Regions from separate parts of the Billgrantia hypersalina genome, predicted to be linked through region 3. Evidence: predicted binding sites of a transcription regulator. Region 3 holds the regulator's gene; each other region holds the start of a gene.

Region 1 (7,343 bases), on a different contig from region 3:
GCTGGAGTTCCAGGGGAGGCCGGCGACCGAGGCGCGCCAGCAGGCCATCCAGTGGCTGGCTCGGGTCAAGCTCGACGGCTTCGAGGGCTACTACCCGCACCAGGTATCCGGCGGCATGCGTCAACGCTGTGCCCTGGCCAGGGCCTTCATTGCCCGGCCCAAGGTGCTGCTGCTCGACGAACCGTTCGGCGCCCTCGACGCGCTGACCCGCTTGACGCTGCAGAGCGTGCTCAAGGACTTGATCGAGGAGGAGCGGCCCACCGTGGTGCTGGTCACTCACGACGTGGACGAAGCGCTCTATCTCGCCGATCGCGTGCTGGTGTTCAGCCAGCGCCCGGCGCGGGTGCTCGAGGAGTTCACCCTCGGCCATATCCCCAAGACCCATGACCTCACCGCCTTCGCCGATGTTCGCCGGGAGGTGCTCTCCCTGCTTGGCATCGATACGCAGGCCCAGGAAACCGAACGTCAAACCGAGAAAGGAGACGTGCAATGACACGCTGGCTCATCGCTCCCCTGCTGTCCCTGCTGCTCGCCGCCCCGCTATCCGCCAACGAACCGTTCCGGGTCGGTTACGTGCGTGTGATGGACGACGCCCAGGTCATGCTCGCCCAGGAGGCGGGACTCTACGAGAAGTACGGACTCGATGCCGAGCTGATCGAGTTCAGCTCGGGCACCGACTTGATCAAGGGGATCGTTGGCGGCCAGCTCGACATCGGCGTGCTGGGCTTCTCCAACGCCTTCACCTGGGCCGGTCGCGGAGCCGACCTGCGCATCGTCGGCGGCGCCCAGCGCGGCTACCATGCCCTGCTGGCCCATGAAGACGCGGGCATTGACGAGGTCGCTGACCTCGCCGGCAAGAGCCTTGCGTCGCAGAAGCAGGGCAGCACCGCCGATATCGTGCTCAAGGGCGTGACCCTGGCCGACGCCGGCCTGAGCGAGGATGACCTCAACATCATGGGCGTGGCCCCCTCGGTGGCGGTTCAGTCGCTGGCTGGCGGCCGCGTGGACGCCGCCTTCCTGTTCGAGCCCTACGCCCGACTCGCCCAGCTGCAGGCGCCGGTCAAGGAAATCTACGAGATCGGTGAAGTCTGGCCTTTCCCGTGCATGGTGGTGATCACCTCGGCCGAAACCCTGGAGAACCGTCGTGACGTGCTGTGGGCGGCGATGGACGCCCAGCGCGAAGCGATCGACATGCTCGAGAACTCGCCCGAAGAAGCGGCGCCCTACATCACCCACTACTTCATCAACGACGAAGTAGTCGAAGCGCGTGACGGCAGCACGGTTCCCAGCGTGGAAGTCATCGAACAGGCGATCGCCACCAATGACTTCAGCGCCAAGCTCACCGAAGACGACGTTGCGCGCATGAAGGAGCTGGCCGAGATCATGCAGACCCAGGGCATCCTCGAGGGTGAGGCCGTGTTCGACGTCGATGCGCTGCTCGACCTTTCCTGGCAGGAAGAGCGCGAACTTTGAGCATGGGCAATACCGCAACCGGCGTGGCCAGCAAGCGTGCCTATGTGCTGGCCATCGTCTTCATCCTGTTCTTCTGGCAGGTCGCCGCCTGGTTCCTGCCCAGCTTCCTCATGCCCGACGTGCATGTGGCCCTGATGCGCCTGTGGCGCGAGCTGGGCAGCGCCCAGTTCTACCAGGGGCTCGGCAATAGCATGGGACGGCTGGGAGCGGGCTACGGCGCGGCCCTGTTGGCCGGCATCGTGCTGGGACTGGTCGGCGGTACGTTGAATCCGGTTCGCAGCACCCTCAAGGCCGCCATCATCATCCTGCAATCGATTCCTTCGATCGCCTGGGTGCCGTTGTTCCTGATCCTGATGGGATTCGGCAACATGCCGATTATCGTGGTGGTGGCCGTGGGCGCCTTCTTCCCCACGGCGCTGAGTGTGATGAACGCCACCGAGAGCGTCGAGCGTGTGCATATCGATGCCGCGAGGGTCATGGGCGCCTCGCGCACGCAGATGCTCAAGCGCGTCTACTTCCCGGCGGTCACCCCGGAGCTGATCACCGGCGCCCAGCTCGCCTTCGGCAACGCCTGGCGGGCGCTGATCTCGGCCGAGATGATCGTCGGCTTCAGCGCCGGGCTCGGCAAGTCGCTGGCCTACTCGGGTGAGATCGCCGACATGACTGGCGTGATGACCAACATCCTGGTAATCGCCGTGCTCGCGGCCGTGATCGACCAGGTCATCCTCGAGCGCATCAAGTATCGCCTGCTGCGCTACCAGTACCTCTAACGCCTTTGTTTGGGGCTGGACGGGCCGAAGCGCCACATCGCGGCGCTTCGGCTTTACTTTTCAGCGGCCACGATACCGCTCTCCTTTAATCTCGAATCCCTCCCTCGGTCGTTCCTGAGCTTCATTCAGCGGGTCTCGATGAGCCCGTTTACCGCCACTGTCACGCAGCCGGCGTGCCAACCTCCGAAGCTGCCGCTTGGCGATCAAATAGTTACTGCAATGCAAGTGCTACCGTTAAAAATAAAAGCTACATGTGGTGCTTGATCCGCCAGGCTTGTCTATATATGGTGGCCGAGGCCCCGGTCGGGGCATTGGCACGAGCTTGACGCATATCAGTGCAGGCAGGCGGCGTCGAGCTTAGGATGAACGGTTTTCGTGGCCCTGTGCCGCACCGAATCCAACGGTTAGCTCTTCGGAGAGTCGCTATGTTTCCGCTGCCCTTGTCGCATTTGCCACGTCCGCCCGCCCCGACCCGCCTGATCCGTGCCATCGATCCCCGCGTGCCGCTCACATTCAAGCGCCATCTGATCGAGCCGTTGCTCAATCGCACCTTCGCCGAACCCCTGGCCGAGGGCGAGTTCGATGCGCTCGAGGGGAGGTGCATTTCGCTGCACATCGAGGACCTGGGTGTGGCACTGACGCTGACCCTCGAGGGGGGGCGGTTCAGGCTGACGGCCGAAGCGGGAGAGGCCGCCATCCGTGGCGGTTGGCGCGAATTTCTTTGCCTCGCGACCCGGCGCGAGGATCCCGACGCGCTGTTCTTCCAGCGCCGGTTGGTGATCGAGGGCGACACGGAGCTGGGCCTGATGGTCAAGAACTTGCTGGACAGTCGCGAGGAAGGGCTGGCCCAGGGCCGGCTCGGAGAATGGCTGGCGCGCTTCGAGCGCATGGCGCGTCAGGAACGTTGAACGATTTGAACTTTTGACCCTTACTGGAGATCCCTGCATGAGTACTTCCACCAAGGCCGTCAAGACATCCAACGAGGTGCCTATGCAAGCGCCCTCACGCGATATCTGGGACTCCAAGTATCGCCTCAAGGATCGTCATGGACGCCCCGTCGACAAGGACGTGGCAGCGACCTGGGACCGTGTGGCACGCGCCCTGGCGGCGGTGGAAGGCGAGCGTGCCGAGGAGTGGCTGCCCAAGTTCCGCTGGGCGCTGGAGAACGGCGCCATCCCGGCCGGCCGCATCATGTCCAACGCCGGCGCCGAGGACTACAAGCCGGCGGTGAGCCTTATCAACTGCACCGTCTCGCGCACCATCCGCGACTCCATGCACGACATCCTCTCCTCGGTGGTGGATGCCGGCATGACCCTCAAGGCGGGCTGCGGTATCGGCTACGAGTTCTCCACCCTGCGCCACAAGGGCGCCTTCGTGTTCGGCGCCGGTGCCGGCACCAACGGCCCGCTGGCGTTCATGGATATCTACGACAAGATGTGCTTCACGGTGGCCTCGGCGGGCGGCCGCCGCGGCGCGCAGATGGGTACCTTCGACGTCGGCCACCCCGATGTGAAGAGCTTCATCGAGGCCAAGCGCGAGGCCGGCAGGCTGCGCCAGTTCAACCTCTCGCTGCTGATTACCGACGAGTTCATGGAGGCGGTGAAGAACGACGCCGACTGGCCGCTGGCCTTCCCGCTGCACGCTGGCGAGAAGGAGGACGTCAAACCCGAGGACCTGATCTACCGCGACTGGCCGGTGATCGAGGACGGCTACAGCGTCGATGCCGAAGGCCGCGTGGCCTGCCGCATCGTCGAGGTGATCAAGGCGCGCGAGCTGTGGGACACCATCATGCGTTCCACCTACGACTTCGCCGAGCCGGGCTTCATCCTGATCGATCAGGTCAACCGCATGAACAACAACTGGTTCTGCGAGGAGATCCGCGCCACCAACCCCTGCGGGGAGCAGCCTCTGCCGCCGGAAGGCGCCTGCCTGCTCGGCTCGGTCAACCTGACCCGTTTCGTCATCGACCCCTTCGGCAAGAAGCCGCGCTTCGACTGGGAACGCTACCGCCAGGTAGTGGCGATCTTTACCCGCATGCTCGACAACGTCGTCGAGATCAGCGGCCTGCCGCTGGAGGGCCAGCGCCGCGAGATCGAGGCCAAGCGCCGCCATGGCATGGGCTTCCTCGGCCTCGGCTCGACCCTGACCATGCTCAAGATTCCCTACGGCTCGCCCGAGTCGCTCGCCTTTACCGAGGAAGTCAGCCGCAACCTGGCCCTCGAGGGCTGGAAGCAGGCGCTGGAGCTCTCCCGCGAAAAAGGCATGGCGCCGGTACTCGCCGAGGACTTCGAGATCACCCCGAAGATGATGCGCGAGCGTCCGGAGCTGGCGAAGGACGGTTACGAGATCGGCGATAAGGTGCCGGGGCGCATCCTGCATGCCCGCTACAGTCGCTACATGCAGAAGGTCGCTGAGGTAGAGCCGGAGCTGGTGGCCGCACTCGCCGAGCACGGGGCGCGCTTCACCCACCACAGCTCCATCGCGCCGACCGGCACCATTTCGCTGTCGCTGGGTAACAACGCCTCCAACGGTATCGAGCCGTCGTTCTCACACCGCTACTTCCGCAACGTGATCCAGTCGGGCAAGAAGACCAAGGAGCAGGTGGAGGTGGTCTCCTTCGAGCTCGCCGCCTACCGCCATTTCATCGCCAGCGATGCGGTGGAGAGCGACCTGCCCGACTACTTCATCACGGCCGACGCGGTCACGCCGCAGCAGCACGTGGCGGTGCAGGCGGCAGCCCAGGCTTGGGTCGACTCGGCCATCTCCAAGACGGTCAACGTGCCCACCGAGTTCCCCTTCGAGCAGTTCAAGGATCTTTACCTGGACGCCTACCAGAGCAAGCTCAAGGGCTGCACCACCTTCCGCTTCAACCCCGAGGCGTTCCAGGGCGTACTGGTGCGCGAGGACGACCTCAAGAACACCACCTACGTCTTCGAGCTTGAGAACGGCGAGACGCTGGAGCTCTCCGGCGACGAAAAGGTGGTTTACGACGGCGAAGAGCACAACGCGGCGAACCTGTACGACGCGCTGAAGGAAGGCACCTATGGGAAATGGTAAGCCTCTGCTCTCCCAACTGCCGGTAGCGAGGGGCGCCGGGGACAGGCCGAAGAGGAGGTCCTTCGCCATGGATGGCGAAGGTAGCGCCCAAGGAGGGGTTTACAGCGCCTCCTCGCAGGCCTGTCGACGGACAAGCCCCGAGCGAGTGAAGCTTCGCGCCTTTGAATTCTTTTCCGCAGGAGCCTGCTGATGGCCGTCGAAATCAAGTCCAAGATCGTTTCCTACAGCGTCAAGAAGGCGGTGGAAGCGCCGCCGCTGGCTGACGAGAATCCGCTCACGGTTCGTATTCCCTCGCGCCCGGAAGGGACGCTGGAAGCCGTTTCCGAGAAGATCTCCTACGTCGGCGCCGAAGGCCGCAAGAAGGTCTACCTGCTGGTGTCGTTCATGCCGGTAGAAGGCGTGCTCGACGGCAAGCGGGTGGTGATCGAGCGTCCGGTGGAGTTCTTCTTCCCGTCCGGCCAGCTCTCCAGCGAACACCAGTGGATCACCGCCACCATGCGTAGCCTGTCACTGGCCGCCCGCGGTGGTTACGTCACCCAGGCGGTGGCCGACCTGCGCAAGGTGGCCTGGGACAAGGGCCTGGTGCGCTGCGGCATGAACCGCTGGGGCAAGCCGATGTTTCACGACTCTGAGGTGGCGGCCATCGCCTGGTCGATCCAACAGATCCTATATCGCCGCGGCTTCCTCGACCAGGACGGCAACCAGGTGCCGGTGGAGGACCTGGTCAGCCGCTACGCCCACCGCCTGGCCCACGGCCACCCCTGGCAGCCGCCCACTCCTGAAGAGGAGGCGAAGGCTGAGCAGCAGGTGCAGCAGGCAAGCCAGGGCGAGGCCACGACCGAGCAGGGCGACGGCCCCACGGTGGTGGGGCACTGCCCGGAGTGTCGCGGCGAGCTGATCATGATGGATGGGTGTCCGACTTGCTACGCGGGCTGCGGCTGGTCCAAGTGTGGCTAGGCTGGGACGATAACTGGCGGCGCTCGGTCACCACCTCCTCCCCCGAAGCCGGACTTGCTCCGGCTTCGTCGTGTCCGGGCTTCAGGCGACGACGATTCTGGGGCCGCCGCTCTTGGTGGAGTGTGGCATGGGGCCGTCAGTGATCATCACGTCGAAGTCGTCGAGACGGGCGAAATAGGCGGGGCGGACCTGGCCGATCTTGCTCGCGTCGACGACCAGCAGGCGCTGCTCGGCGCAGGCGATGGCGGCCTGTTTGGGCGCGACCTCATGGAAGTGGAAGCAGCTTACGCCGCGTTCGGCGTGAACGCCTGCCGCGGACAGGAAGGCGCGGTTGATGCCCAGGCGCCGTATCGCGGCGTTCATGTCATCACTGCTGAATGAGTGTGAGCTGTCATGGTAGAGGCCACCCAATAGCACCAGGCGCACCTCGGGCAGCAGGCTCACTGCATTAGCCACATTGAGCGCATACGTCACCACGGTGAGACGCTTGTGGGCAGCCAGCAGGCCGACTAGCGGGGGCAGCGTGGTGCCGCAGTCGATGAACAGAGTATCGCCATCCGCAATGAAGCCGGCGGCCCGCTCGCAGAGTCGGCGCTTGGCCGGGGCGTGGCTGTCCTTCTGCATATCGAGATCGTAGACCGGCGCGTAGCGCGGGTGGGACGTCAGCACCAGGCGACCGCCAAGCAGCGTCATGGCGCCGTTGCTGGCGGCCACGTCACGACGGACGGTCATCTCCGAGACGCCACAGAGGCGGGCGGCTTCACTGAGACGAAGGGCGCCGCCGCCGGCGAGCGCCTGTTGCAGACGGGCCAGGCGCATGGCGCTGCGGTCGTTCATGTTCCACTTTCCTCCATGCTCTACGTTGTCACCGCTCGGCCGACGTTGCGGTTCCTTTGCATGCCTTGGCACCGTGCAGGCGAGCGCGATGCCCACGTTGGAATTATCACAACGAATGTTATAACTTTAACATTCCTGCGCGACTCCTGCGCGCTTCAACCACAATCAGGTGTGGTCCGTACCGCGGGCCAACCCAGCACGTACGGAAGGGACCCCCATGACGGCGCTCATGAGCTTGGTCGGTATGAC
Region 2 (7,343 bases), on a different contig from region 3:
GCCAGCTGCTTGGCCGTGGTCAATACCTGGCTCATGTGCGTTCTCCCTGAAGAGCTTCCGTCAGCCCCCTCTCGTTGGAGAGTAGTTCGATGGGAGCCCGGCAGGCCAACAGGCGACGTCGACCGGCCTGCTTGAAGTTGACCTCGATCACCGGATCCGCGGGGTCTCCCTCCACTACCACGACCTCACCCTCGCCGAAGACGGCATGGCGCAATCGCTGCCCTGGTTGGTAAGGCTGTGGCGTGTAGGCTCCCGCCGGCTCCCCGACCACTGGCGAGCGCTGGGTCAGAGTCAACCCGCCGGCCCCTACGGCACTGAGATAGCGTGCGACCAGAGTGGGTGAAGAAACCGCCAAGGGAGCGACTTCTTTACCTGGACTCGACAATCGAGTCGCCACTTGACGGCAATCCTCCCATGCCGTCTCGACGATGAAGCGGCTAGGACGGTGGTCACCACTGTCATGCAGCAACAACAGGCGCTCCCGCGCCCGGGTCACGGCGACGTAGAACAGACGCCGCTCCTCTTCCAGGCGCTCGGGCGAAAGCGGATTGTCGCGGCTGTAGTGAGGGAAATCCTCCTCGTTGACCCCTGCCACCACGACCAGCGGCCACTCCAGCCCCTTGGCACCATGTACGGTGGTGATCAGGAGCCCGTCGGCATGGTTCTCGACGGGGCGCTCCAGCAGTTCGATGAAGGCATCGATATCACTGGCCTCCCCGGCCTGCTCGATGAGTACGTCGAGCAGGCGCACGTCCTCCTCGCCCTTCTCGCGACGCGCAGCGGCACGCTTGAGGACCTTTTCTGCATCCAGCGACTCGACGATGTGGCCCAGCAGGCGCGCCGGGGCCCAGCCGCCGAGACGCGGCAGTTCGCACAGCAACGCCCAGCGCCGTTTCAGGTTGCGGCGCTGCATGGGCTTGAGGCCGACCAACAGAGGGTCATCGCGCTCAGGGTAGCGTTGCGTCTCTGCCAGGCGCTGCGCCAGGGCAACGAGACGCTCCCGGGCCACGAACGGCGTAGGCTGTTCGAGCAGCCGCAGCAGGTGCGCCGGATCGTTCAACAGGACGGGAGTACGCGCCAGGCGCAGGTAGCCGGCCAGCGCCTGCACCAGCGGCAGGCGAAAGACGAAGCGATCCTCCCGAGACAGACGGAACGGAAGGCCGGCCTGGAGCAGTTGCAGCTGCACCGGTACCGACAGCGCCCAGCTGCGCACCAGCAAGCAGGCTTCGCTCAACGCTCTTCCGGCCTGCCCCCAGCGCGCCAGGGTCGCCAGCAGCGCGGCGCTGCCCTGCTCGACAGCGATTTGGGTCCTCGGATTGCCGGGTGCCGCCAGGCACAGCTGGTCAGGGCCGCGCCGGTTGGCGGCGATGGCATGGTTGGCCAGCAACGCCAGCGAATGGCCATGACGAAACGTCAAGGAGAGCGGATAGTCGGTCGCCGCACCGAAGGTGGCGGTAAAATGCTCACGCATCGTGTCGGGATGCGCACCACGCCATTCGTAGATGCACTGGTTGGCGTCTCCCACTGCCATCACGTCGGCCTCGCGACCGGCGAGCAATGCCAACAGGCGCAACTGGGCCTGGTTGATGTCCTGGTACTCGTCGATAATCGCCTGATCGAGAAAGCCTTGGACCCGCCGCGACAGGTCGGGGTCGGCCTCCAGCGCACGCAAGGGGCGATAGAGCAGGTCCGAGTAGGTCATCAGGGCATGGTCGGCCAGCAGCGCCTCGAATCGCTCGAAGGTCTCGGCGAAGTGCTCGCTACCCTCATCGTCATCGAGGCGATCCAGCAAATCGGCGGCAGGCACCATCTCGGCCTTCACCAGACCGCAAAAGTGTGCCAGCGCTTCGAGCGTGTCGGCTTCAAGAGCCATCTCGCGCCGGTCGCCGTCCTCCAAGACGTCGAGTGTCGCCTGGCGCAGCAGGCGTTCCACCTGCCAGTCGGCGGCGATCAGCCGGCGTGGTGCCAGCGCACCCCAACGGGTGAGGCTTGCGGTCAGGCGATGCCCCAGGGAATGAAAGGTGCGCACGTCCGGCAGACGCTGCCCGGCCGGCGCCATCTCGACCAGCCGGCGCTGGAAGTCCTCGCGCGCCGAACGGTTGAACATCAATACCAGGATTCGATTTGCCGGTACGCCTCGCGCCAGCAGGTGCAGGACGCGAGCGACCAGGGTCGTCGTCTTACCGGCTCCCGCGACCGCCGCCACCCGTGCATGACCGACGCCATGCTCGACGACCGCTCGCTGCTCCTCGGTCAGCCTCACGTGGCCTCGGCGGGAAGCTCGCCCAGCGGTTGCCATACCCCCATGCTGGTCAGCCCGAGCGCCAGCGCGCCGCTCTCCGTCAAGCGCTGCTCGGCATGCTCCACCAGGCGGTAGTAGACGTTACGCCCCAGGCGGGCGGCAAGGCCGAAGCGGACCGGCACCTCCGGCACCTGGAGGTCATCGGGGGTGGCACTCAGCTGCAGGCGGTACTCGCCATCCAGCCGCACACGATCACCTACATGGGTCGTCAGCCACCAGTCCCCCGCCTGATCCTGCTCGGCATCGACCACGACGAAGGGACGATCGGCCACGCGGATGCGCTGCTTCTCCACCGGCGTGACCAGGTAGTAATGGCCATCCTCTTCACGGCGCAACAAGGTCGAGAGCAGCCTGACCAGTCGAGGTCGTGTCATTTCGCTGCCTTCGTGGAACCAGCGGCCGTCAGCGGCGATCTCGAGGTCCATCTCCCCCACCCGCTCTGGCTGCCAGCGATCCAGCGGGGGAATGGCGCCATCCGACTCGATGTGATTGAGCAGAGGATCCAGGTTCATGCTTGCACCTTCGATATGAATCTGTGCCGTACCGCTATACCAAGCCGGCCCGGGCAAGCACATCGCGGGTCTCGGCGGAAACTTCGGGTGCGGCATGGCGAAACAGCCGATAGAAGTTGGCAGTGGTCTGCATGGCAACTTCGTCGACGCTGATACCGCGCTCGCTGGCGATGCACTCGGCCACTTCCACCACCCAGGCCGGCTCGTTTGGCTTGCCGCGATACGGTACCGGGGCAAGATAGGGGCTGTCGGTCTCGATCAGCAGCCGGTCGAGCGGCACCCGCCGCGCCACCTCGCGCAGCGACTCGGCATTGCGGAAGGTGACGATGCCCGACAACGAGATGTAAAAGCCGTGACGCACCGCCTCCCGCGCCATCTCGAGATCCTCGGTAAAGCAATGCAGTACGCCTCCTATGGCCGGATCGCAGTGCTCACGAATCAACGCCAGAGTGTCTTCGCGCGCCTCACGGGTGTGCACGATCACGGGCAGTTCCAGCTCGGTGGCGGCCACCAGCTGGCACCGGAAGCGCTCGCACTGAACCTCCCGCGACGGCACCCGCTCGGGTGTCTTGTCAAGGTAATGGTAGTCCAGACCGCATTCGCCGATCGCCACGACGTCGAAACGTTCCGCCGTCTCCTTGATGGCTTCGACGTCGGGTTCGCGTTCGAGCAGATGCAGGGGATGCACCCCGGCAGAGATCGCCACGTCAGCGTGCTCGCGGCCGATTTCAGCCAGGGCCGGCACGTCATCGAGGGTCACCGCAATGGCGAGAAACTGACGCACGTCACGCGCCCGGGCCGCCTCCAGGGCGGCAGCGAGACTACCGTCGTGAGTCGTCGGGTCGAGGCGATCGAGATGACAATGGGAGTCGACGAACATGGGCGGCGGCGTCTTCCTCTGCAACGTTCAGGGGGAGGTGCAGAGTATACGAAAACGCCACTCCACGTCGACGTGGAGTGGCGTGCCCGCCGAGCTCGCCGGCTACAGAATGAGCAGCAACCAAGGCAGGCCAACCGCCAGCCAGACAAGCAGGAACAACAGGCCGAAGACAGCTCCAAGGCGCCACCACAGCGGACCAGGCAAGAAACCGCTGCCGTAGTAGACGGGGCTCGGCCCGGTGCCATAGGGCGTCAAGATACCCATGAAGCCCAGCGTCGGCAGCAGCAACAGCACGAACATGTGCATATCGATACCGGGGATACCCGAGGCGGCAGCGAGCATGACGGGTAGCAGCGCCGTGACGTGGGCGGTGACGCTGGCAAAGAAGTAGTGCAACAGGTAGAAGATCACCGTCAAGGCCAGCATCGCCACCAACGGGTCGAGGTGACTGATGCGTGCCCCGACCAGGTCACCGAACCAGCCAACGAAGCCCACCTGGCTGAGGCCGCCGGCTAGTGCCACCAGGGTGGCGAACCAGACGAAGGTATTCCAGGCCGCCTTGTTGTCGAGTATGTCGTTCCAGTTGACGATACCAAACAGCAGCATGGCACAGATCACGATCAATCCCACCAGCGATGCCGAGATAACATCGCCGGCAAAGATCCACAACAGCAGCGCGATGAGCACCAGCACGACGAGCAGCAGCTCGTTGCGTGTCAGGCGTCCCAGTGCCTTGAGCTCTCCTTCCGCCCAGTCGGACACCGCACTGCCCGACTTCACTTCCGGGGGGCAGAGCCAATAGCACAGCAAAGGTACGAGCAGCAGCAGCAGGATGCCGGCCGGTGCCACCGCCAGGAACCACTCGCCCCAGCCGATACGAATCCCGGTTGCGGTCTCTGTCAGAGCAATGGCCAGCAGGTTGGGAGCCAAGGCGGTGAGGAAGAGCGAACTGGTGACGCAAGTCGAGGCAATGGCCGTCCACATCAGGAAGCTGCCCATGCGCTTCATGCTGGGGTCGTTGGGTCGGGAGTCGTAGAGTGGAGGCAGGTTGCGCAGAACGGGATAGATCGTGCCCGCGCTTCGCGCAGTATTAGAGGGCGTGAACGGTGCCAGGATGCCGTCGGCGATCATCACTGCATAGCCCAGCGTCAAGGTGCGACGCCCCATGGTCTTTACCAACCACAGCGCAATGCGCCTACCAAGACCTGTCTTCTCATAGCCAAGGGCGAACATGAAAGCGCCGAAGATCAGCCAGACCACCGAATTGTTGAATCCCGAAACGGCCCAGGCAAAGGCACTGTTGGCTGCGTTGAAGCCAGGCACGGACAGCTGTTCTGGAGAATACAGTACCCAGGGAGCAAGGAGAGCCGCCACCGTTACCCCGATCAGGCCAATGACGGCGCCAGGCAGTGGCTCGAATATGAGCCCTACCACACAGCCCAGGAAAATGGCGAAGAAGTACCAGGCGTGCGGCGGCAGCCCCACGGGCACCGGCAAAAGCGCCACCAGCAGTGCAACCAGCAGTGGCGCCAGGGCTTTCCAGGAGAAGCGAGACATCCATTCGGACAACATGAGCCGACCCTTATTGTGGCTGATGTGGACAGGCTGAGGCATCGCCAACGGCGCGCCTGTTTAACAGGTTACGGGCGAAAGAAAACACACAACAGATAGGCCAAAGACTTTCAAACAGCTGAATGATATAGATCAAGAAAAGCATGCAAGCCCGCAGGCGCCCGATAGCTGACGCACAGAGCGAGTGCTAGTCTGCGAAGCGATAACGCGCCACGACGGCTACGCCGGCGCAAGGCCTGGAAACGGAGAGAGCATGCAGCAACGAGATTTCGATATCGTCATCGTGGGAGGCGGCGGCGCTGGCTTGCGTGCCGCCATCGCCGCTGCCGAACAGGCCAAGGCAGATGGCCGCCCGCAGCGCATCGCCTTGCTCTCCAAGGTCTATCCCATGCGCTCGCATACGGTGGCCGCCGAGGGTGGCGCAGCGGCCGTGACGAGCCCGGAGGACAGTCTGCAGGCCCACTTCGACGATACCGTTGCCGGCGGCGACTGGCTGGCCGAACAGGGCGTTGTCGATTACTTCGTTCGTCACGCCCACCGGGAACTGGTGCAGATGGAACACTGGGGGTGCCCGTGGAGCCGCCAGGCCGACGGCTCCATCCAGGTGCGGCGCTTCGGCGGCATGAAAACCGCTCGTACCTGGTTCGCCGCTGACAAGACCGGCTTTCATATGCTGCACACGCTGTTCCAGACCTCGATGAAATATACCGAGATCGAGCGCCTGGACGAGTACTTCGTGCTGGATCTCGCTGTCAGCGACGGCGCCGTAGTCGGCGTCGTCGCGCTGCAGGTCGCGACCGGCGAACTGGCCCTGCTGCGCACCAAGGCCGTGGTGCTGGCCACCGGCGGCGCCGGCCGGCTATTTCGCTTCAATACCAACGCCGGCATCGTCACCGGCGACGGCATGGCCCTCGCCTATCGCCACGGCGTGGCGCTGCGCGACATGGAATTCGTTCAGTACCACCCCACCGGCCTGCCGGGTTCCGGCATCCTGATCACCGAGGCCTGTCGTGGTGAAGGCGGCATCCTGCTCAACAAGGATGGCTATCGCTATTTGCAGGACTACGGGCTCGGCCCGGAAACGCCGCTCGGCCAACCGCAGAACAAGTACATGGAGCTGGGGCCTCGGGACAAGCTTTCCCAGGCATTCTGGCAGGAGCAGCAGGCGGGCCGTACCGGCACTTTTGCCGGCAGCGATGTGGTCTATCTGGACCTACGTCATCTGGGCGAGGCCGTGCTGCGCGAACGGCTGCCTTTTATCTGCGAGCTCGCCAGGTCCTACATCAATGTCGATCCCGTGCACGAGCCCATCCCCATCCGTCCGGCGGTGCATTACACCATGGGCGGTATCGAGACCGATGCACAGTGCGAAACCCGAGTGCAGGGACTGTATGCCGCTGGCGAGTGCGCCTCGGTCGGCCTGCATGGCGCCAACCGACTCGGCTCCAACTCGCTTACCGAACTGCTGGTCTTCGGTCGACTGGCAGGCGAACGAGCCAGCCGGCGCGCTGCAGCGCAGGCGTTCGCCGATCCAAGGTTGCTGGAAGAACAGGCGCAACGACAGCAGGCGGCGCTGGCCAGCCTGTGCGATACCAACGGCACGGAGGACTGGGTCGCCCTCAAGCGCGAACTGATCCAGACCATGGAGGCGGGTTGCGGCATTTATCGCACCACGGAGGGCATGCAGGCGGCTCTCGAAACCGTCCGGAAGCTACGAGCGCGCTATCGCCAGGTACGCGTGCATGACGCCAGCAAAATCTACAACACAGAATTGCTCGAATGCATCGAGCTGGGCTTCGGGCTGGACATCGCCGAAGCGACTTGCCTCGGCGCGCTGGAGCGACGCGAGTCCCGCGGTGCTCACCAGCGCCTCGATGACGGCATGCAGCAGCGCGACGACTCCCGTTTCCTGAAGCATAGCCAGGTTTACCACCGCGGCGACGCGCCGGCGGAGCTGAACTGGCAAGATGTCGACGTACGCTTCTCCGCCCCTGCCGTCCGTGCCTATGGCGAGGCCGGCCATACCCAAGCCGATGCCGACAAGGGAGCCCGCTCATGAATACCAAGGCGATCCGTA
Region 3 (7,343 bases):
TGATCACCCGCGCCGATGCCATCGAGTCGCTGTCACAGGTCGATCGGGTGATATTCGACAAGACCGGCACCCTGACGTGCGGCGAGATGCAGCTGATGGATACCCGTACGCTCGGCCTCATTCCTGCGGAACGTGCCCAGGTGATCGCGGCAGCGCTGGAGGCCCGCTCCGAACATCCCATCGCGCGGGCCTTCCGTCCCTGGCGCGACGCCACGGTGGAGGCCGGCGAGCGGTCCAGTCGCACCGGGCAGGGGGTCGAAGGCGTGATCGACGGCAAGCGCTGGCGCCTGGGACGCTCCGACTTCGCCTGCCCCGGCCAAGCTCCCGAAGCACCGGGTGATGGCCAGTGGTTGCTGCTTGGCGAAGAGGGTGAGCCGCGCGCCTGGTTCGCCCTGCGCGACAGGCTGCGCGACGACGCCGCCGAGGCAGTGGCGGCACTGAAGGCACGCGGCACACGGGTCGAACTGCTATCGGGCGACACGATCGGTGCCGTGCGCAGCATGGCCGAACAGCTGGGCATCGACACTTGGCGTGCCGGCGTCAGTCCGGAAGGCAAGCTGGAGCGCATCCGCGCGTGCCAGGCCGCCGGCGAAAAGGTCGCCATGATCGGAGACGGGATCAATGACGTACCGGTGCTGGCCGGTGCCGACGTGTCGGTCGCCATGAACGGCGCCACCGACCTGGCCCGCACCAGCGCCGATGCCGTATTGCTGAGTCCACGCCTGATGCGTATCGTCGAGGCGGTCGAGATCGCTCGCGCGACTCGCCGCATCATGCGCCAAAACATGATCTGGTCGGTATGCTACAACTTCTCGGCCCTGCCGCTGGCCGCCATCGGCATCGTGCCGCCCTGGGTCGCGGCCCTCGGCATGTCGGGCAGCTCACTGGTGGTGGTGGGTAACGCGCTACGCCTCAATCGCTTCCGCCTGCGCCCCGCCCCCGGGCCGAGCCCCGACGCCAATTGGGTGAATGCATGACCGTTCTCTACCTGCTCATCCCGCTGTCACTGATCCTGCTCGGCCTGGCCGTCTGGGCCTTCTTCTGGGCGGTGAAGAACGACCAGTTCGAGGATCTCGAGGGCCCGGCCCACCGCATCCTCTTCGACGAGGACGAGAACGACCTGCCCCTCGCGGAACGGGAGAAGCGACGTCAGGCCAGAAAGGAAAAGCCGGACGCCGGCGATGACGACGATCGGGCAGCGCGCTGATGGATCCCACCGGACTCGGCCTGCCTCCGCTGCTGGCGGCTTTCGTCTTTGGCCTGCTTGGCGGTGCGCACTGCATCGGCATGTGCGGCGGCATCATGAGCGCGCTGACTTTCGCCGTGCCGCCCAGCATGCGTAGCCCAGCCCGGCTCTCCGGGCTTCTGCTTGGCTACAACCTCGGGCGCATTGCAAGCTACATGGTCGCCGGCGCGCTGGTTGCCTCGCTCGGCACCGTGGTGGCCCTGACGCCGGCAGCGCGCATGGGGCTGCAACTGTTCGCCGCGCTCATGCTGATCCTGATGGCACTCTACATTGCCAACTGGTGGAAGGGACTGCTCAGGGTCGAGGCGCTGGGCAGGCACCTTTGGCGATACCTGGAGCCCATCGGCAAGCGACTGATGCCGGTGGTCAAGGTTCCCCACGCCATCGGCCTTGGCGCGGTCTGGGGCTGGCTGCCCTGCGGTCTCGTCTATTCAATGCTGGCCTGGAGCCTGGCCACGGCGAATCCGTTGAAAGGCGCGGCGCTGATGGGCGCCTTCGGCCTCGGGACCCTGCCTTCACTGCTTGTCACCGGCTTCGCCGCACGCCAGCTGGGCACGCTGATCCGTCATCCGGCAACCCGCACCCTGGCGGCCCTCCTTATCATCGCTTTCGCCCTCTGGCAGCTCGTTGCCCTGCTGCCGCTGGGCGCTCCGGAACATTGAAGGCCAGCCCTTAACCTGCATTACGGCTTCGTTTGACGCAGCTCAAACTGCCTTGGGCCGGGTACGGCTAGCATGATGGCAATCGTTAGCCTTCGGAGTAATTCCATGTCCGCCCCCGCGCTGTCCATGCCTCGAATGACGGCCGACCCCTTCGCCTGGGACGCGGCCCTGCTGCGGCGCTATGACACTCATGGACCGCGCTACACCTCGTATCCCACTGCGCTTTCGTTCGGTGAGGAGTTCGACGCGCCGGCCTACCAGGCAGCGCTGGCACGCAGCAATGCCGATGGCAGGCCGCTGTCGCTCTACGTGCATATTCCTTTCTGTCGCAAGGCCTGCTACTACTGCGCCTGCAACAAGATCGCCACCAAGAACGCCAAGGTGGCGGAACCCTATATTTCGCGGCTGGACCGCGAAATGGTGCTGGTCAGGCCACACCTCGACACGCGTCGCGAGGTGGCGCAGCTGCACTGGGGCGGCGGCACACCGAGCTTTCTCAACCTCGACCAGATGAGCGATCTGATCGACCGGCTCGACGCCCGCTTCGGCCTTACCAACGCCCGCGACCGCGACTACGCCATCGAGATCGACCCGCGAGAGGCCGATGTCTTCACCCTTCGCCACCTGCAGGCGCTGGGCTTCAATCGCCTGAGTCTTGGCGTTCAGGATCTCGACCCGCGTGTACAACGAGCCATCAACCGGATCCAGCCACGCATCCTCACCGAAGCGCTGCTCGACGAGGCCGATCGCCTGGGTTTCCGCTCGCTCAACCTGGACCTGATCTATGGCCTGCCTTTCCAGACCCGCGACACCTTTGCCGCGACGCTGGAGCAGGTGATCGCCATGGCGCCGGCACGACTCTCCATCTTCAATTACGCCCACATGCCCGAGCGCTTCGCCGCCCAGCGGCACATACGCGAAGTAGACCTGCCCAGCCCCGACGAGAAGCTGGCGATACTGCGCACCACCATCGCCATGTTGACCGCAGCGGGCTATACCCATATCGGCATGGATCACTTCGCCCGCGCCGACGACAGCCTGGCGATCGCCCAGCGCGAAGGGACCCTGCAGCGCAATTTTCAGGGCTACTCCAGCCACGCCCAATGCGACCTGGTGGGGTTCGGTGTCTCGGCGATCTCCCGCATCGACGATGTCTATGCCCAGAACCACACCGCCCTCGGCGCCTACGAAGCGGCGCTCGATGCCAGCCAGCTGCCCACCGCTCGTGGGGTTCGCCTGAGCTTCGACGACCGTATCCGGCAGCATGCCATCGAGCGGCTGATGTGCGACATGGAACTCGACCTGGACGAGCTGAGCGAAACCTTCGGCATCGACGCTCCCCGCTACCTGGCGGATGCCCTGCTGCGATTGGAGGCCCCGCTGAGGGACGGATTGGCCCACCTCGAAGGGCGCCGCCTGGTGGCGACACCGCTCGGCCGCCTGCTGATCCGTCACCTCGCCATGGCCTTCGACAATCGCCTGACATTGCCACCCGATTCGCGCTTTTCACGCATCGTCTGAGCGGGAGGTCCGACCCGAATAACAGGCGAGCTGCGGCCAAAGGTCGCGATGGGCATTTTACCGGCCCCCATAATGCTCCATAATGGCTACACGACAGGATCAAGGAGGTGGAGCATGCCGGTCAACGTGGCCAATGCACTGGGCCAGCGGCGTTCGCTGCTGCACGAAACGCGCTGCCAGAACTGCAGCCTGAGCTCGCTGTGCCTGCCCCTTGCGCTCGAACTCGAGGATATGGAGCAGTTCGATGCCATCATCCGGCGCCGCGCCCCACTGAAGAAGGGCGAGTCGCTGTTTCGCCAGGGCAGCGCCTTCAGCAGCGTATTCGCGGTGCGCTCCGGCAGCCTCAAGCAGATTACCACCGAAGGGTCAGGGGAGGACCAGGTTACCAATTTCTTCCTGCCCAGCGAGCTGGTCGGCCTGGACGGCATCGACGAACGGAAGTATCCGGGCAGCGTGATCGCGCTTGAAACCACCACCGTTTGCGAGATTCCCTTCGATCGGCTCGATTCGCTTTCGGAGCAGCTGCCGGAACTGCGCGGCCAGCTCTACCGCAGCATGAGCAAGGAGCTGCGCGACGACCGCAAGATGATGCGTCTGCTTTCGCGCAAGACCGCCGACCAGCGTCTGGCCAGTTTCTTTACCAGTTTGTCGGACCGCTTCCGCCGCCGCGGCTATTCACCCTACAGCTTCCGCCTCTCCATGTCGCGAGCCGACATCGGCAATTACCTGGGGCTCGCCGTTGAAACGGTGAGTCGCATCCTCGGCCGCTTCCAGCAGCAGGGGCTGGTCGAGGTATCGGGGCGCGAGGTGAACATACTCAATCTTGAGGCCTTGGTGACCCAGGCGCAGGACGACCACTAAGCCCTGCGACACCGCCCAGCAGAACGAAACCGCCCGGCTCAAAGGATGCCGGGCGGTTTCCATTCGTGCCGGATGGCCGTTCAACTTCCCCGCGAAACGTCCAGCGCATCGATGCGGCGCTCGCGTCTTCGTGCCTGCTTGGCCTCTAGCCCCTCGAAGTCGAACAGCTCGCGGTCGGCCAACTGCGAAGGCGCCACGTTGGATACGGCCTTGAACATCGATTCGATACGCCCGGGGTGCTTGCGCTCCCAATCGGCGAGCATCTCCTTGACCACCTGGCGCTGCAGGTTGGGCTGGGAGCCGCACAGGTTGCAGGGAATGATGGGGAAGTCCATCAGCTGTGCGAATTCGATGATGTCCGCCTCGCGGCAATAGGCCAGCGGACGGATGACGATATTCTTGCCGTCGTCGGAAAGCAGCTTGGGCGGCATGGCCTTCAGGCTGCCGCCATAGAACATGTTGAGGAAAAGCGTCTCGAGGATATCCTCGCGGTGATGGCCCAGCGCCACCTTGGTCGCCCCGATCTCCTCGGCAAAGCCGTACAGCGAACCGCGCCGCAGCCGCGAACAGAGCGCGCAGGTCGTCTTGCCTTCCGGGGTCTTCTCCTTCACCACCGAATAGGTATCGCGCTCCAGAATGTAGTACTCGACGCCGATGGAATCGAGATACTCGGGCAGCACGTGCTCGGGAAAGCCGGGCTGCTTCTGGTCCAGATTGACCGCTACCAGCGAGAAGTTCACCGGCGCATTGCGCTGCAGGTTGCGCAATATCTCGAGCAGCGTATAGCTGTCCTTGCCCCCCGACAGGCATACCATGACCCGATCCCCTTCATGGATCATTCCGTAGTCGATGATGGCATTGCCTACCTGACGCCTCAGGCGTTTCTGCAGCTTGTTGAATTCACGCCGCCCCTTGGCGTCGAGCTGCTCAAGCGTCGTGCTCTCCTGATCCATCTCGCCCTGCTGCAGGCGAGCTTTCAGGTCGGCAACGGAATGGGGGTCGAATGTTACGGCGTCTTGCATGGTCACGGGCTGCCAGGCGTGGTGAATGACGCGGCCATCCTACCACCGCCACCGCCCGGAGGCGACGCCAAGGCGGCGATTCAGCCTCATGCCTCTCGGCGGGCCTGCAACCCGGCCCGTTCCAGGCGCAGGTACATGAGCGCTGTGGTCACGGCATCGCCAAGGGCGGTATTGCGCCCCATGACAGGAACGCCCAGCGACTCCGCCACCGTCTCAAAGCGCAGCGCACGCGGCTCGGGCTCCATCACGCTGCGCCGCTGCTGGCGATGGTAAAGCTGGGCCACATCGATACCGCTATTGGGCAGGTCGAAACCGAAGCGGGGCCGAATCTGACGATTGAGGATGGCCAGGTCGAAATCGAGGCGCCATCCCAGCAAGGGGCGGTTGCCGATGAAATCGAGCAGGCTCCCCAACGCTTCGTCAAGGCTCACGCCTTCGTCGAGATCGATCCCGCGCAGGCGATGCACGCGGATGGAATCCCCAGTCAGCGTGGCGGGCCGCTTGAGGCGCAAGTCCAGAGACTCGCTGGTCAGGACCCGGTCGCCGCGCACCTTGACCGCACCGATGGAGACGGGCTCGGCCACCCGCGTATCGACGCCGGTGGTTTCGCAGTCGATGGCGACCAGTTCATCCCCGGTGTAGGGGTGGAAGAGCCAGCCATACTTGCCATCGGCGTGGCGCCGACGATCGCTGGCACGGCGCAGTACTCGGAACATCCCTTCCTCCTATTCGTTCTCGCCTTCTTCGCGGGCGCCTGCCTCAGGAATATTCCAGGTGATAGCGCTGCGACAGGCTCTGCTTGAAATCCTTGACGATGTGCAGTGCTTCACGCAGCAGGTCGCGCTCCAGTGAAGACAGCTGCTGGACCACGACGCGGTCGGGGCTCCTGCTGTCGCTGCCGCCATCAAGACGCTCCAGTTGCTGTTTCAGGCGCAGCTCGGTGAACAGCGACAGTGCCTCGGCGAGATCTTCGGCGACCCGCTGCTCCAGCCGCCCGTCCGCCGCCAAGGCCTCGAGCCGCTCCAGCGTCGAAGTCGGCTGGATACGTCGCTCCAATGCCATGGTGCGAACGCCGTGCACGATGGGAAAGATCCCGCCCTTCTTGATGTCGATACCGTGCTGCGGCTTCTTCAACGAGCCAAACAGGGTCAGCGGCGTGGAGAAGCGCAACGCCGTGCGTGCGAAGTAGGAAAGCAGTATTTCGTCGCGCGAGCATTGCGCGAAAAGGGCCTCCCGCACGCGGTCGAGCAGCGCCGGGTTACCGGCCACCGAATGGGAATCGAGCATGATGGCAAGCTTCATCAGACTGTCGCCGTCGCGCTTTTCGGCCCAACGGGCGATTCGCTCACGCCACTGCGAGACGGAACCCACCCATTCGGGGTTGCTGACCATGATGTTGCCAGGGCAGGGCGGGTAGCCCAGCGCTATCAGCGTCTCGGTGAAACGCTGCATCTGCTCGTCCACATCGGGCCATTCGAGCCCATCGGCGAGTATCAGGCCGTTGTCCTGGTCGGTCTTGAGGATCTGTTCGCCGCGCCCTTCGCTGCCCATCACCATCAGGCAACTGTCGCGATGGTAACGCTCGTCGATCAGGAAGCCCCACGCCTTGGACATGATGCGCCCGTTGAGCGCCGCCAGCAGACCCATGGCGAAGCGCAGCTTCACGCCCTGAGCCATCAACGCCTTGACCAGTTCGGGCGTGCGTCGGCTGGCACGGACCAGGGCCTCGAGGCTGTCCGCCTGCTCGACCTGCAAGCTGACGACATAGCTGCGGCTGGAGAAATAGCTGAGCACGTCGGTTAGTTCGACCACCCCGATGGGCCCCGCTTGTTCCATAACCACGACCCTCTCCACCTTGAAGCGGGTCATCTTCACCAGCACTTCGAACAGATACTGCTCGGGACTCACCGTGACCAGATCGAAATGCGCGATTTCCTGCAGCGGGTTCTCCTTGTCGCGCCCTTGCAGTACCAGCGCTTCGAGCAGGTCGGTCTTGGTCACCATGCCGGCGCCATCCTCTCCCTCCACCAG
Region 4 (7,343 bases), on a different contig from region 3:
CCGCGGTAGCTGCAGAGTCCCAGCCGCTGGCGCGGGATCGGTTGGTGGCGCTGGAACATGCGACGCTTTCCCATCCGGGACGCGGCCGCGTGTTGGGGCCGCTCAGTGTCGCGGTGGCGGCCGGCGAGACGTTGGTCGTCACGGGGCCTTCCGGTGCAGGCAAGACGGCACTGCTGCAGCTGCTGGCCGGCTTCGTGACGCCCGACGAAGGCGAACGGATCGTACAGCGGGGGCTAAGCATCGCCTGGATGGACCAGCGCCCGCTGTTGATCCACGGCACCCTGGCCGACAACCTGCGCCTGGCGGCACCCGATTCGAGCGAGCCCGAATTGTTGGACGCCCTGGAACGGGCCGACCTGAGTGAGCTGGTCGCCGCCTTGCCGGAAGGCATCGCCACGCCGCTGGGCGAGCGAGGCGTGGGCCTGTCAGGAGGGCAGGCGCAGCGCCTGGCCCTGGCCCGCGTCTTCCTCTCGGATGCCAGGCTGGTGCTGCTCGACGAACCGACCGCGAGCCTGGATGAAGCGACCGAGGCGCGTATCATCGCGTCGCTCAGCCGCTTGGCCGAGGAGGGCAGGACGCTGGTCATCGCGACGCATCATCCCGCCTTGATGGCGATGGCAAGCCGACGGCTGGTGCTGCGCAAGGGGCAACCGGAGGCACCGGCAGGCGCAAGCCCGGGAAGGGAGAGCGTATGAGCGAAAGGACCTTGTCGACGACCTTCTCCCCGTGGCTGCGGCTGCTTGCACGACGTCGTCGGCGGCTCGTCATCGGCATGCTGCTGCTCATGTTGACGGTAGGCTCGGCGGTTGGCCTGCTCTCGCTGTCCGGGTGGTTCATTGCCGCCAGTGCGCTCACCGGCATGGCATTGGCCATGGGGGTATCGGCCGGCCTGGACGTGTACGTACCGGGCGGCGGAATACGCTTCTTCGCCGTCAGCCGTACCGTGGCGCGCTATGCCGAACGGCTCTACAACCACGATACCGTCTTGCGCCTGCTGGCCGACTTGCGCAGCCGCCTGTTCGCCGCCATGGCCAGGCTGGATGACCGGACCCTGACGAAACAACGGGCCAGCGACTGGTTAAACCGCCTGACGGCCGACATCGACACCCTGGACAATCTCTATCTTCGCCTGATGGCCCCGCCGGTGGTGGCACTGTCCGCGGTCTTGCTGGTCGCCGCCTTCCTGGCCCTGTGGGTACCGGTGGCGGGACTTGCGCTCGTGGTACTGCTGCTGCCCACCTGGGCCTGGCTGACGGTCGGCCAGGCGTGGCTGGGCATGGCCGCGAGCCGGCGTCAGGTCGACCATCTTGAGCGCCTGCGCAGCCAGGCGATCGAGCACCTGAGCGGGCTGGCTGAGCTCGAGGCCTACGGCAGCCGGGCCTGGCATCGCCGCGCTTGGCGCAATCGTGAACAAGCGCTGCATCGGGACCAGCGCCGCACCGGCAGGGTGGCGGGCGCCGGCATCGCGCTGGTCAATCTGATGGTCGGGCTGACCATGGTGGGCGTGCTGTGGCTGGCGGCCTCGGCCTGGCAGGAGGCGACGATTAGCGGTGCCGTCATGGTCATGATGCCACTGGCCGTGCTCGCCCTCGGGGAAGCCTTGGCCTTGCTGCCGATGGCCTTCACACAGCTCGGGGCGACCCGCGGTGCGGCGGAGCGGCTCAACGGCGTGGAGCGGGCCGGTGCGAACGTGCCCGCGTTTGACGGGACCAAACTACCCGAAGGTGCCTTGTCGGCCACCCTGCGAGGCGTCACCTTGCACTATGCCGGTGCGCTCACCCCGGCACTTCGTAACATTGAACTGGAGCTGCGGCCCGGCGAGCGAATAGCGCTGACCGGCGCCTCCGGCGCAGGCAAGAGCAGCGTGGCGGCACTGCTGACCCGGCGCCTGCCGCCCAGCCAGGGCGAGATCAAGCTCGCCGGTGTGCCGCTCGCGCAGGTCGACGAGTCTTCGCTGCGCCAGCGCGTCGCGATACTCGGCCAGCGAATCGACCTGTTTCAGGGCAGCCTGGCGAGCAACCTGCGCCTGGCGGCACCGCAAGCCGGCGACGCCCTGTTATGGCAGGTTCTGGACGGGGTCGAGCTGGCGGCGTGGGCCGCTAGCCTGCCGCATGGGCTGGACACCCGGGTCGGCGAAGGGGGGCGCGCCCTGTCGGGCGGCCAGGCGCGTCGCCTGGCACTGGCGCGGCTGATGCTGCGCGACCCGGGGCTGGTCATCCTCGACGAGCCCTTTGCCGGCCTGGACGCTGCTACCGTGTCCCGGCTGGCGCTGTCGCTCGACCGTTGGCTCGAGGGGCGTAGCGTCGTCTACCTGGTTCACCAGCTCGGCGGTGGCGCGTTCGATCCACCGGGTATCACCCGCGAGTGCCGGCTCGAGCAGGGTGAACTGACCGTTTGCGCAAACTCTGCGCATCCATCAGGATAAGAAAATAAAGGCGACGAGGTGCTCCATGCGCGATTTTCTTAAACGGCTGCCCAAGGCTGAGCTCCACCTGCATATCGAAGGCTCCCTGGAACCGGAGCTGATGTTCGCTCTGGCCAGGCGAAACGGCATCGAGCTTCCCTTCGACTCGGTGGAAGCGGTGCGTGCCGCCTACGACTTCCAGGATCTGCCTTCGTTTCTCGCGCTCTACTATCAGGGCATGAGCGTACTCAGGCGCAGCGAAGACTTCCACGACCTGGCCATGGATTATTTTCGTCGTGCCCATGCCGAAGGCGTGGTACACGTGGAGATGCACTTCGATCCCCAGGCACACCTGGCTCGAGGCATCGAGCTCGATGTCGTCATGGAGGGGTTGAGCTTGGCGCGCCGTGAAGCCGAGCGCGAGCTTGGCATGTCCACGGCGCTGATCATGGCCTTCCTGCGCGACCGGCCTGCCGACGAGGCGCTGAAGGTGCTGGAGAGCGCGGCCCCCTACTGGGAAATGCTCGATGCCGTTGGGCTGGACAGCGCCGAACGCGGGCATCCGCCTTCAAAGTTCACCGAGGTGTTCCAGCGCGCCAAGATGCTGGGTATTCCCCGCGTCGCGCATGCCGGCGAAGAGGGTCCGCCCGAATACATACACGAAGCGCTCGATCTGCTGGACGTATGCCGTATCGATCACGGGGTGCGTTGCCTGGAGGATCCCGCCCTGGTCGCTCGCCTGCGCGACGAGGGCGTCGTGCTCACCGTCTGCCCGCTTTCCAACGTGCGCCTGAAGGTGGTGGAGCGCATCGAGGATCACCCCTTGCCTAGGATGCTCGATGCCGGGCTTCGACTGACGCTCAATTCGGATGATCCCGCCTATTTCGGTGGCGGTATGCTGGACAACTTCATGGCCTGTCATGACGCCTTCGGCTGGTCGAAGGAGACCTTCATCCAACTTGCCGGCACGGCCATCGAAGCCGCCTTCATGAGCGATGCACGCCGCCTGGAACTGCACCGGCAGTTGGCCGACAACGCCTGATAACGACTACCCCCGGCGAATGCCGGGGGTATCTGTCTTTCTCTCCCTCGAATGGCCTGCCTGCATCAGGGCAGTGCCGGCACCTCGAAATCGGGCATCTCGCCGGTCAGGCTGTGCAGGAAGGCAGAGATGTCGGCGATGGTGGCCTCGTCGAATTCACGATTGAGCATTTCCTGGCCCATGATGGCCACGGCTTCCTCGAGGGTTTCGGTGGCGCCGTTGTTCATGTACGGGTAGGTCACCGCCACGTTACGCAGCGTGGGGGTACGGAACTTGTACTTGTCCGCTTCGTCCCCGGTGACGTCAAAGCGTCCCACGTCGGTGGAGCCAGGCACCTGGATCGCGTAGAAGTTGCTGTCGGTGAACGCCGGGCCGCTGTGGCAGGCAATGCAGCCATTGTCGACGAAAGCCACCATGCCATCCTTCTGCTGCTGGGACAGCGCGTTCATATCGCCGCGCAGGTAGCGATCGAAGGGCGAGTTCGGCGTATTCAGCGTGCGCTCGAAACTGGCCAGCGCCATGGCCAGGTTGTCCTTGTTGATCGGGTTATCGTCATCGGGGTAGGCCTCGGCGAACTTCTCTTGGTAGAGCTCGAACTCTTCCAGGCGCTCGAGCGCCACCTCGAGATCCATGGCCATCTCGATGTCGGCCTGGATGGGACCAAGCGCCTGACCTTCCAGATCGGGCTCGCGGCCATCCCAGAACTGGGCACCAAGGAAGCCCGAGTTGAGCACGGTCGGCGTGTTGCGTTCGCCGATCTGTCCGTCGTGCCCAGTGGCGCGGGGTATGCGGTCGCTCCAGCCCAGTGCGGGATTGTGGCAGGTGGCACAGCTGATCACGCCGCTGGAGGAGATGCGCGGCTCGAAGAACAGCATGTTGCCGAGCTCGATCTTCTCCTGCGTCAGGGAATTTTCCGCCGGGATCGGCGGCAGGTGAGGCAGTGGCTGGAAGCGGTCGCGGTAGTCGCCGAGACCGTCGTCGGCGACGACCCCGGTGGCCGCCAGCGCGGCGCTCAGCGACACCGCAGCTGCGATGAGCCTCGGCCGGGCGAGAGCGTGATGTGTCATGACGATACCCCTTGGGTGGCAAACTAGAGACGGTTCGATCCTGAATTGCAGCGTCAGGTTACGGTTGCGCTTTGAGCCATATCAACCAAGCGGAATAGTCGGAATGGAGCACTCGTTGAGGTAGGTCAAGTTTTAATGGATCCGCATGGTTCTTGGGTGACAAACGTTGAGTTCACCGCTTAGATGTGGGATTCGCCAGCCTCCTTCGGAAGAATGCGAGATGCCACGCTACCGCTACCCGCCGATCCCGGAATCCCAGGTCACGCCTCGTGAGCTGTTCGAGTCGCGCCGGAAATTCCTGCGCGTCAGCGCCGGCCTGGGTGCCGTTGTCGCTGCACCTGGCCTTTTCCTGTCCAGGCCGGTGCACGCCTGGCAGGAACGGCTTCAACAGCGGCTGAGCGGTGAGCTGCCGAGCGCGGAAATGGCCGGTGGTGAATCTCCCACGGCATACAAGGAGATCACCACCTACAACAACTTCTACGAGTTCGGCACTGGCAAGCGCGATCCGGAAATATACGCGCATCGTCTGGTGACCGACCCCTGGTCGTTGACCATTGAAGGGGAGGTCGAGAAACAGGGCACTTTTGCCCTTGAAGATGTCCTCAAGCATCAGGACCTGGAGGAACGCATCTACCGGCTGCGCTGCGTCGAGGCCTGGTCGATGGTGATTCCCTGGGTCGGCTTTCCCCTGGCGGAGCTGCTAAGGCGCCATGAGCCCACTTCCCGTGCACGCTACGTGGTGTTCGAGTCGGTTCACGACCCCGACAATCTGCGCGGTCAGCGGCGCAGCATTCTCGACTGGCCCTACCGGGAAGTGCTACGCATCGATGAAGCGATGCACCCGTTGACGCTGCTGGCCGTGGGGCTGTATGGCGAGACAATGCCCAACCAGAACGGCGCGCCGATCCGCCTGGTCGTGCCCTGGAAGTACGGCTTCAAGAGCATAAAGTCGGTGGTGCGGATTGCCCTGGTCGAGGAGCGTCCGCTCTCCTCGTGGGAGGAGCGCAATCCGGAGGAGTACGGCTTCTATGCCAACGTCAATCCCGCGGTGGCCCATCCGCGCTGGTCCCAGTCACGCGAGCGCAGGATCGGCGAGAACGGCCGACGCGAGACGCTGATGTACAACGGCTACGCCGAGGAAGTGGCCCCTCTGTATGCCGGCATGGACCTTCAGCGCCATTACTGAGCCGGCGGCGAGCCAAGCGAGAGGAGGGCGGCCTGGTGAAACCGCATAGTACGATCCACGCCTTTCGCTTGCTGGTCCTGGCAGCCTGCAGTACGCCGGCCGTATGGCTGGCCTGGCAGTGGTTCTTCGGTGACCTGGGTGCCGTGCCCAGTGAGGTCGTGGTGCACTTCACCGGCAGGACAGGGTTGATACTCCTGCTGGCGACCATCGCCTTCAGCCCGGCGTTTCGCTTCACCGGCTGGGTCGGTTTCATGGCCGCACGGCGCCAGCTCGGCCTGTGGGCGTTCTTTTGGCTGGTGGCCCATATGCTGGCCTGGATGGGGCTGGATCAGTACTGGGACTGGCCCTGGATACGCCGCGAGATGGTCGAGTTGCCTTATGTCCGCTACGGTGCCGCCGCCTTGCTATTGCTGGTACCGCTGGCGCTGACGTCGTTTCGCGTCGTGCAGCGAAAGATGGGGTACGGGGCCTGGCACTGGCTGCATCGCCTGGTCTATGTCTCCGCTGCTCTGGGGGTGATGCACTTGTGGATCCTGACCCGTGCCGACTATCTGCTGCCGACGCTATTCGCCGCCGCGCTCGGTGCGCTGGTGCTCTTCCGCCTCGTCGACGCGGCCCTACATCGCCAATGAGTGGGGCCGGCTTGCACCGGCCCCCTGCGATTCAGTGAGTGGTGACCAGCATCACGACGCTCAGCGCGGCCGAGACCCACATGGCAGGCTTGATGTCGTAGAGCTTGCCGGTGGCGAGCTTGATCAGCACGAAACTGAGAAAGCCGAAGGCGATGCCCAGTGTGATCGAGTAGGTCAGCGGCATCAGGATGATGGCGAGGAAGGCGGGGAACGCCTGCTCGAAGCGTGACCAGTCGATCTTGCTGATCGGTGCCAGCATGAACAGCCCGACCAGCACCAGGGCCGGTGCCGTGGCGATGCCGGGCACCAGCGAGAGCAGCGGTGAGAGAAACAGGAACGGCAGGAACAGGAAGGCGATGGTAACCGCCACCAGGCCGGTGCGACCGCCCTGGGCCACGCCGGCACCGGATTCGATGAAGGTCTGGGCCGCGCTGGTGCCGAGCGGCGCGGCGATCATCGAGGCAAAGGCGTCCACGGTCATCGAGCGCTTGAGGTTGCGCGGGTTGCCGTTCTTGTCCTTGAGGTCCGCCGACTCCGAGAGGGCCATGAAGCACGACAGTGCATCGAAGAAGTTGGTGAACAGCATGACGAAGATGAACGGCAGGTAGGCGACCTTGAGCGCGCCCAATATATCGACCTGCATGACGGCGCTGAAATCCGGCCAGGCGGCAAGACCGCTCCACTCCACCATGATATCGCCGCCCCACAGGCGGCCCATGGGCGTGGCCAGCAGCGTGGTCAGGGCGATACCCAGGATCAGCGCGCCGTTGAAGCGCATGATGACCAAGATGGCGGTGGCCATCATGCCGATGAAGAAGGTGATCAGCGAGGCATCCATGCTGCCCAGGGTGACCAGGGTAGCGTCGCTGCCGACGATGAAGCCGGCATTCTTGAAGCCGATGAAGGTGATGAACAGGCCGATGCCGCAGGTGATGGCATAACGTAGCGAGGGCGGAATGGAATCGATGATCGCCTCGCGCACGTTGAACATCGCCAGGGTGGCGAACAGCAC

What was found. Region 3 encodes FNR, which switches genes on or off when oxygen is low (the NO sensors DNR and NnrR bind a similar motif). Its sites were predicted from a motif close to TTGATNTANATCAA; they were not measured.
Region 1: the regulator FNR is predicted to act here: its motif matches at 2,566-2,579, upstream of ubiT (ubiquinone anaerobic biosynthesis accessory factor UbiT).
Region 2: the regulator FNR is predicted to act here: its motif matches at 5,389-5,402, upstream of frdA (fumarate reductase (quinol) flavoprotein subunit).
Region 4: the regulator FNR is predicted to act here: its motif matches at 4,585-4,598, upstream of ACOJCM_RS00590 (cytochrome-c peroxidase).

Annotation. Positions count from the first base shown of each region.
Region 1 covers NZ_JBMIQI010000020.1:50,971-58,313, reverse strand. Annotated here, with positions in the region: gene ACOJCM_RS19050 (ABC transporter ATP-binding protein) at 1-493, shown strand, start outside; gene ACOJCM_RS19045 (ABC transporter substrate-binding protein) at 490-1,473, shown strand; gene ACOJCM_RS19040 (ABC transporter permease) at 1,476-2,243, shown strand; gene ubiT (ubiquinone anaerobic biosynthesis accessory factor UbiT) at 2,669-3,151, shown strand; gene ACOJCM_RS19030 (adenosylcobalamin-dependent ribonucleoside-diphosphate reductase) at 3,189-5,300, shown strand; gene ACOJCM_RS19025 (ribonucleoside-diphosphate reductase) at 5,490-6,257, shown strand; gene ACOJCM_RS19020 (DeoR/GlpR family DNA-binding transcription regulator) at 6,339-7,094, opposite strand; gene ACOJCM_RS19015 (NupC/NupG family nucleoside CNT transporter) at 7,312-7,343, shown strand, end outside.
Region 2 covers NZ_JBMIQI010000004.1:5,064-12,406, forward strand. Annotated here, with positions in the region: gene ACOJCM_RS02175 (sulfurtransferase) at 1-35, opposite strand, end outside; gene ACOJCM_RS02180 (ATP-dependent helicase) at 32-2,263, opposite strand; gene ACOJCM_RS02185 (DUF1285 domain-containing protein) at 2,260-2,814, opposite strand; gene ACOJCM_RS02190 (TatD family hydrolase) at 2,849-3,694, opposite strand; gene ACOJCM_RS02195 (anion permease) at 3,797-5,266, opposite strand; gene frdA (fumarate reductase (quinol) flavoprotein subunit) at 5,520-7,325, shown strand; gene ACOJCM_RS02205 (succinate dehydrogenase/fumarate reductase iron-sulfur subunit) at 7,322-7,343, shown strand, end outside.
Region 3 covers NZ_JBMIQI010000011.1:469,811-477,153, reverse strand. Annotated here, with positions in the region: gene ACOJCM_RS09325 (heavy metal translocating P-type ATPase) at 1-977, shown strand, start outside; gene ccoS (cbb3-type cytochrome oxidase assembly protein CcoS) at 974-1,207, shown strand; gene ACOJCM_RS09315 (sulfite exporter TauE/SafE family protein) at 1,207-1,908, shown strand; gene hemN (oxygen-independent coproporphyrinogen III oxidase) at 2,014-3,429, shown strand; gene fnr (fumarate/nitrate reduction transcriptional regulator Fnr) at 3,544-4,290, shown strand; gene ttcA (tRNA 2-thiocytidine(32) synthetase TtcA) at 4,371-5,312, opposite strand; gene ACOJCM_RS09295 (3'-5' exonuclease) at 5,399-6,028, opposite strand; gene ACOJCM_RS09290 (DUF294 nucleotidyltransferase-like domain-containing protein) at 6,072-7,343, opposite strand, start outside.
Region 4 covers NZ_JBMIQI010000002.1:104,513-111,855, reverse strand. Annotated here, with positions in the region: gene cydD (thiol reductant ABC exporter subunit CydD) at 1-695, shown strand, start outside; gene cydC (thiol reductant ABC exporter subunit CydC) at 692-2,425, shown strand; gene ACOJCM_RS00595 (adenosine deaminase) at 2,451-3,446, shown strand; gene ACOJCM_RS00590 (cytochrome-c peroxidase) at 3,512-4,513, opposite strand; gene msrP (protein-methionine-sulfoxide reductase catalytic subunit MsrP) at 4,734-5,699, shown strand; gene ACOJCM_RS00580 (sulfite oxidase heme-binding subunit YedZ) at 5,735-6,331, shown strand; gene ACOJCM_RS00575 (NCS2 family permease) at 6,363-7,343, opposite strand, start outside.